2 regions of the Neobacillus sp. Fa239 genome follow, and region 2 is predicted to be linked to the other one. Evidence: a T-box and tRNA genes for the amino acid it is inferred to sense, from the RefSeq annotation. Region 2 holds a T-box; the other holds one or more tRNA genes.
What was found. A T-box is a leader RNA that pairs with one kind of tRNA and senses whether it is charged. The one in region 2 lies ahead of leuS (leucine--tRNA ligase), so its partner is inferred to be a tRNA-Leu.
Positions count from the first base shown of each region.

Region 1: it has a tRNA-Leu gene. The T-box ahead of leuS (leucine--tRNA ligase) is inferred to sense a tRNA for this amino acid. The anticodon was not compared.

Region 1 is NZ_AP041611.1:3,579,821-3,583,243, forward strand. Features, by position in the region: gene ACZ5XR_RS17400 (MFS transporter) at 148-1,359, opposite strand; tRNA gene ACZ5XR_RS17405 (tRNA-Leu) at 1,612-1,694, opposite strand; gene sdaAA (L-serine ammonia-lyase, iron-sulfur-dependent, subunit alpha) at 1,748-3,310, opposite strand; gene ACZ5XR_RS17415 (amino acid permease) at 3,389-3,423, opposite strand, start outside.
Region 2 is NZ_AP041611.1:4,438,146-4,441,568, reverse strand. Features, by position in the region: gene ACZ5XR_RS21975 (YtzC family protein) at 9-272, shown strand; gene ACZ5XR_RS21970 (glycogen biosynthesis protein GlgD) at 289-468, shown strand; gene ACZ5XR_RS21965 (MDR family MFS transporter) at 597-1,793, shown strand; T-box leader at 1,910-2,131, shown strand; gene leuS (leucine--tRNA ligase) at 2,175-3,423, shown strand, end outside.

The DNA.
Region 1 (3,423 bases), 860 kb from region 2:
CAGTCCTCCATTACGATGCCTTGCACACATAGAAAATGACTCTCAACATTTTGATTAGAGTCCTATTTATCCTTATGTTGATTGAGTGTAACAAAAGAGAGGGATGCCCAGTAGAGAGAGCAACCCTGCTAATTATTTATTGCACTTTTACTCCAATTGTTTGCCTTTCGTCTCTAGACCAAACACTCCAACTATCAATGCCCCCACTAATAGCACGACGAAAAAGATACCGAAAATAATGGGGAAACCAACCTTTGCCCCAAGTAACAACCCAGTGAACATTGGCGCCAAAACACCACCAATACGCCCGAATCCAGCGGACCAACCCATTCCGGTGGCACGGACTGCCGTAGGAAACTGTTCGACAGTAAATATATACGTGCCTGCCCAAGCTCCTAACATGAAGTAAGAGATTAACACCCCAAACAAAATCAACATGACAGTGCTTGTGGCAAATCCAAAGCCCAGGGATGCCAGACCAGACAGAAATATGGCAATGACGAGTGTTCTTTTACGTCCCCACTTTTCGACCAACCAAGCTGCTGTCAGGTAACCCGGAACCTGTGCAAGAGTCATGATCAATACGTACCCGATGCTGTGCACAAGAGAGTAGCCTTTGGCCGCCATTATGGAAGGTAACCAGGTGAACAATCCATAGTATGCAAAGTTCATAGTGAACCACAGCGTCCATGTCACGGCAGTGCGCCTTCTAATACCTTTCGACCATGTCCTTACGAATGACTCTCTAAACGAGAGGCGCTCAGTCAAGTTACGGTAGCGTGGTGTTTCGGGTAGACTGATTCTTAGGTAGATAGTGTACAGCGCCGGAATTGCGCCAATCAAAAAGGCGGCTCGCCAACCGACTGACGGAATGACGAAGAATGCAATAATTGCTGCGGCCAAGGACCCAAAGGCCCAAAACATTTCTAACAGCACTACGCGGCGGCCACGATTTTCGTCTTTTGAAGATTCCAACACGTAGGTAGTGGAGACGGGGAGTTCGCCACCAAGACCTAGACCAGTCAAAAAGCGTAGCAGCATCAGAATACCAGCGGTCGCCGCAAGTCCAGATAAACCTGACGCAACGCTGTAGAGCAGAAGAGTCCACATGAAAATAGTTCGCCGGCCAAATCGGTCAGCAAGGGAGCCTGAGAACGCAGAACCAATTGCCATACCAAGCAACCCTAAACTTCCAAGCATACCCATTGTGCCGGAATTAAGATGCCAATCCCGTCCAAGTGAAACAAGGATGTAAGAGAACAACGCCACATCCATCGAGTCGAACAGGGTTCCGATTCCGGATGTGATGAGAATTCGAGTCGGTGAAGGTACTTTTACCTCAGACGTTGAAACCGACATATTACTCAATATTAACACACCCCTTTATAAAATTTAGGTAATAAACCATCATATGCAAAAAGACCAATAGAAGTAATAAATTTACAAAAAGAAACTAAAAACAGTCCCGTATATAAAATTGCCCTTGAACTTGCAGCCCCGTTTAGACAACCGATTATTATGTTGGGGCAATGAAAAAAGCGTCCCTACCTTAGCAGGAACGCTTAAAACGTTGATATGACGAGCATTCTCGTTTTTCTTTCGAAAAATAGATACCGGTGGTCGGGGTCGAACCGACACTCCTTACGGAACACGATTTTGAGTCGTGCGCGTCTGCCAATTCCACCACATCCAGCACGTTGTTTTTTTGTAATACTTTTAAGTAGCGGTGGGCAGATGCCCCTCTTCACTATTTAGTTTGGATTAATAAAATTTCATCAATGATGGGAATTTCTTTATTCAATATGGTTAAGAGATTTTCTTCAATCTGATTGTCAATCTCACAAACCGTTATCGCCGAACCATTGATTTTTGAACGTTCATTTGCCAAACGAGCAATATTTAACCCTTTTTGAAAAAGAGATCCTGATAACTCGGCAATAACCCCTTTTCGATCGGTATGGCGGATTACAATTGTTGGTCGTTCTCCGGAAAACTTTAACGGATAATCATCCAATTCCTGAACTTCTACTTTGCCGCCGCCTAAGGAACTGGCCAAGACCTTTACAGTTCGCGTTGCCCCTGATAATTCTACTAGCACTGTATTCGGGTGGTAACTTCCAAGCACCCGTTTCGTAAACTCGTATTGTAATTCATTTTCTTCGGCAATGGATTTTGCATTTGGAATACCTTCATCCATTGTTGTTAATCCAAGAACCCCTGCAATTAATGCTAAATCTGTGCCATGGCCTTGATAGGTTTCGGCAAAGGAACCCATAAGAGAGAATTTTGCAAATAATGGTTTTTCGTTTAACAGCTGGTAGGCTATATTGCCAATTCGGACAGCACCTGCAGTATGTGAACTGGATGGCCCAACCATGACAGGGCCGATAATCTCATAGGCGCTTTGATATTTAGCCGGCCCGCAACCGCTTGTCTTTTCGCTGAAAATCTGCTCCTTCAATTTTTGACCTGTCGGGGTGCCAGCCAGACCGCCAATCCCGGTTTCCCTTAGCGATTCAGGCATTTGCTGCCCGACTTCATGCATTACATGAATCACCTCATCAGGTGGAATGATGCTGACCATCCCTGCTAGCGCCATATCTGCCGCAGCCTGCGCGGTAATCGCGTGTAATCCGTTCCGAACGATACATGGAATTTCCACCAGCCCGGCGACCGGATCACAAACTAGTCCCAGTGAATTTTTCAAAGCAATTCCGATGGCATTTCCAACCTGCTTTGGAGTGCCACCGGCAAGCTCAACTAAAGTGCCAGCTGCCATCGCGGTTGCTGAGCCGATTTCCGCCTGGCATCCGCCAGCAGCTCCTGATATGGAAGCTTTATTGGCAATCACCAAGCCAAGGGCAGAGGCAGTGAACATCGACAGTATGATCCGCTCTCGTGGGAATGTTCCGCTGTCCAGAGCGTGAACGAGCACTGCTGGCAAGATTCCAGCTGAACCTGCAGTCGGTGTTGCCACAATCCGCCCCATTGCTGCATTGACTTCTGATACGGCCAGCGCATTGGCTGCGGCATTTAATGTAACTGGATTGATAATGGATTTTCCATTTTTAGCATATTGGTGAAGACGGTGCCCATCACCACCGGTCAAGCCGGTACGAGACATGACAGCACTTGTCGTCCCTCTGCGAACAGCCTCTTCCATTACCGTAAATTGCTCGGCCATTTTTTCGATAATCGCTTCCCGTGGAATGCTCTTTTGCTGTATTTCCGTTTGGATCATTAATTCTGCAATCGTTATGTTTTGCTGCCCGGCCAATTCAATTAACTCTCTTAAACTCATGAAAGACATAATACCACTCCTTTAAAAGGAGACGGTTCCAATAGTGAAGCATTTGAACCGTCCCCCTTGTTTCATCATTTGTTTACTTTATATTAAACCCGCTTTTGCTTTTGTGCCTTTTT
Region 2 (3,423 bases):
GTTTTAAGATGGCTACTCGTGAGTCAATGGAAAATTTAATTCAGCAGTGTGAGGATGCTATTCGATATGCCCAGAACCAATACAAAGAAAGCAGCCTTCAAGAGCACTATAATAATGATGATTACACGCAGGCTTTACAATCTCTTGAAGACACGTATCAGGATATTTGCAAGATGGCGCAATTTGCAAATTCGCAGCAGCGGGAGCAGCTTCACAGAATGAGATTGCAGCTGCAGCAGATCCAAAATACGATGATCCTACAGGGGTATTAAGAGGAGGACAAACTTAGTGAAAAAACGATCAAAACAGCAAAATCCCGAGCAAAAGACACGAAATGGAATCAATAGTAACGATATAGAGCTTGGCCAGGATGTAGATTTAGTCAAGCAATCAAAAAAGAAATACGAACAATCTGGCGGCCAGCCGGTCAAATCGAAAATGCATCAGGAACAAGATCAATCATCGTGATCAAATAAGCCCTCAACATGCTGTTGGGGGTTTTTGTATGTCCTTTAGAAAAAGTATTGCACCCCAATCGAAAACAGGCTAAAATTACCTAGGGAATCGAAATAGTTACTATATAAAGGAGCGATATCATGCCTCGTGCCTTATGGCTCTTAATTATTGGAATGGCAGTGAATTCAACTGGCTCTTCTTTTTTATGGCCGCTAAATACAATCTATATTCATAATCATCTTGGAAAAAGTTTATCTATGGCGGGACTGGTGCTCCTATTCAACTCTGGGGCAAGTGTCATTGGCAATTTGTTCGGGGGAAGTTTATTCGATAAATTCGGTGGCTATAAATCCATTTTACTTGGAATCGCTATTTCCTTGCTCGCCGTGAGCGGACTCTCGATTTGGCATGGCTGGCCCGAATATATTTTCTTTTTAACCATTATTGGACTAGGAACTGGAGTTATTTTCCCATCGATGTATGCTATGGCAGGCTCTGTTTGGACCGAAGGAGGACGGAAGGCCTTTAATGCCATGTACGTTGCTCAAAATGTCGGCGTTGCCATAGGTGCTGCACTAGGAGGCATTGTCGCGGATTACTCCTTCCAATTAATCTTTCTTGCTAACACCCTAATGTATGTGATCTTTTTACTGATTGCCGTTTTTGGCTATAAGGGGATTACAGTGAGTTCTGCAAATCATACGAAAAAACAACAAGAAACCATTGTAAATAACAAAAGAAATGTAAAAGCCCTGTTAATCCTTTGTTCAGGCTATTTGTTATGCTGGGTGGCGTATGTTCAATGGACCACCACCATCGCATCATACACACAGCAGATTCATATTACCTTATCGCAATATAGCTTTTTATGGACTATTAACGGTGCACTAATCGTCCTTGGACAGCCATTATTAAATATGGTATTAAAGCGATTTAATTCCAATTTAAAAGCACAAATGATCATTGGCATTGTCATCTTTATCCTCTCATTTTTGGTAGTAGGGAATTCCAAAGCTTTTACAGGGTTTCTAATTGGGATGATCGTTTTAACAATTGGCGAGATGTTTATTTGGCCGGCAGTACCGACAGTTGCCTTTTCATTGGCCCCTAAGGGACGAGAAGGGTTTTATCAAGGAATTGTCAACAGCACTGCGACTGGAGGAAGGATGATCGGTCCCTTGCTTGGCGGTATGATTGTCGATATGTATAGTATGTCCACTTTGTTTATTGTATTAATTGGTCTATTCATCATTTCGATTATTACAACTTTTATGTACGACCGGGTCCTCAAATCAAAAAAACAAATTGGCGCGAATGCAACAACCGGTTCATTATAAACGAACCGGTTTTTTTATATGTTTAAAATTATTTCCTTCGGCCGATACTGTTTTTAGGCTTTTGTTTTCTTGCAAATCGCAGGAAAATTTAATACAATAACCCTATATCTTTATAATTAAAAACATTGATTAGGATTAGTAATGGTTCATACTCGCAAATAGAGAGTTGACGGCTGGTGGGAGTCAACCGAGTACATCATGAACTCGCCTAGGAGTTGCAGACATGAAATTTGCAGTAATGTTTGCCGTTTTCCGCGTTAAGGATAATGAAGCGAGTGTTTTTGACACTAATGTGGGTGGTACCGCGGGAAGATACATACAATCCTCTCGTCCCTATTTGGGATGAGGGGATTTTTTTATTTTTAGAAGGAGGCAGTACTTATGAGTTTCGATCATCAGCAAATCGAAAAAAAATGGCAAAAGAAATGGGAAGAAGAAAAAACATTTAAAACAAGCGAAGAATTTGAAAAAAGAAAATTCTACGCATTAGATATGTTTCCATATCCATCAGGGGCAGGACTTCATGTTGGCCACCCAGAAGGCTATACCGCAACAGATATCCTTTCTCGTACTAAACGGATGCAGGGCTATAATGTCCTTCACCCAATGGGCTGGGATGCCTTTGGATTACCGGCTGAACAATATGCATTAGACACTGGTAACGACCCGGCTGAATTTACGGAACAAAATATCAACACCTTCCGCAGACAAATTAAATCCTTAGGATTCTCCTATGATTGGGACCGGGAAGTAAACACAACCGATCCCGACTATTATAAATGGACACAATGGATTTTCTTGAAGCTTTGGGAAAAAGGTCTTGCCTATATTGATGAAGTAGCCGTTAACTGGTGCCCGGCACTAGGAACTGTTTTGGCAAATGAAGAGGTGATCGACGGCAAGAGTGAGCGTGGCGGTCATCCCGTTGAACGTCGCCCGATGAAACAATGGATGTTAAAAATTACGGCATATGGCGACCGTTTACTTGAGGATCTTGAGGAGCTTGATTGGCCGGAAAGTTTGAAGGAAATGCAACGAAATTGGATTGGCCGTTCTGAAGGGGCCGAAGTTACCTTCCAAATTGCCGGACATGATGAAACGTTTACGGTATTTACCACTCGACCTGATACATTGTTTGGTGCGACCTACGCAGTGCTTGCTCCTGAACATTCGTTTGTCGACAAGATTACTACAGAAGAACAACGTCCAGCAGTTGATGCCTATTTAGAAAAAGTGAAAAGTAAGAGCGATCTTGAACGAACCGATCTTGCGAAAGAAAAATCCGGAGTATTTACCGGGGCATTTGCGATTAACCCTGCAAATGGCGAGAAGATGCCGATCTGGATTGCCGATTATGTCCTAGTCAGCTATGGAACGGGTGCCATCATGGCCGTTCCTGCACATGATGAACGCGACTATGAATTCGCCCAGCAATTTGCCTTGCCAATTAAGCAGGTGGTTGCAGGCGGTGATATTCAACAAGAGGCTTACACCGGTGATGGTGAACATATAAATTCCGATTTCCTAAATGGGTTGGATAAAGCGGATGCCATTCAAAAAATGATTGCCTGGCTTGAAGAAAAAGGGATTGGGACAAAGAAAGTTACCTTCCGTTTACGTGACTGGTTAT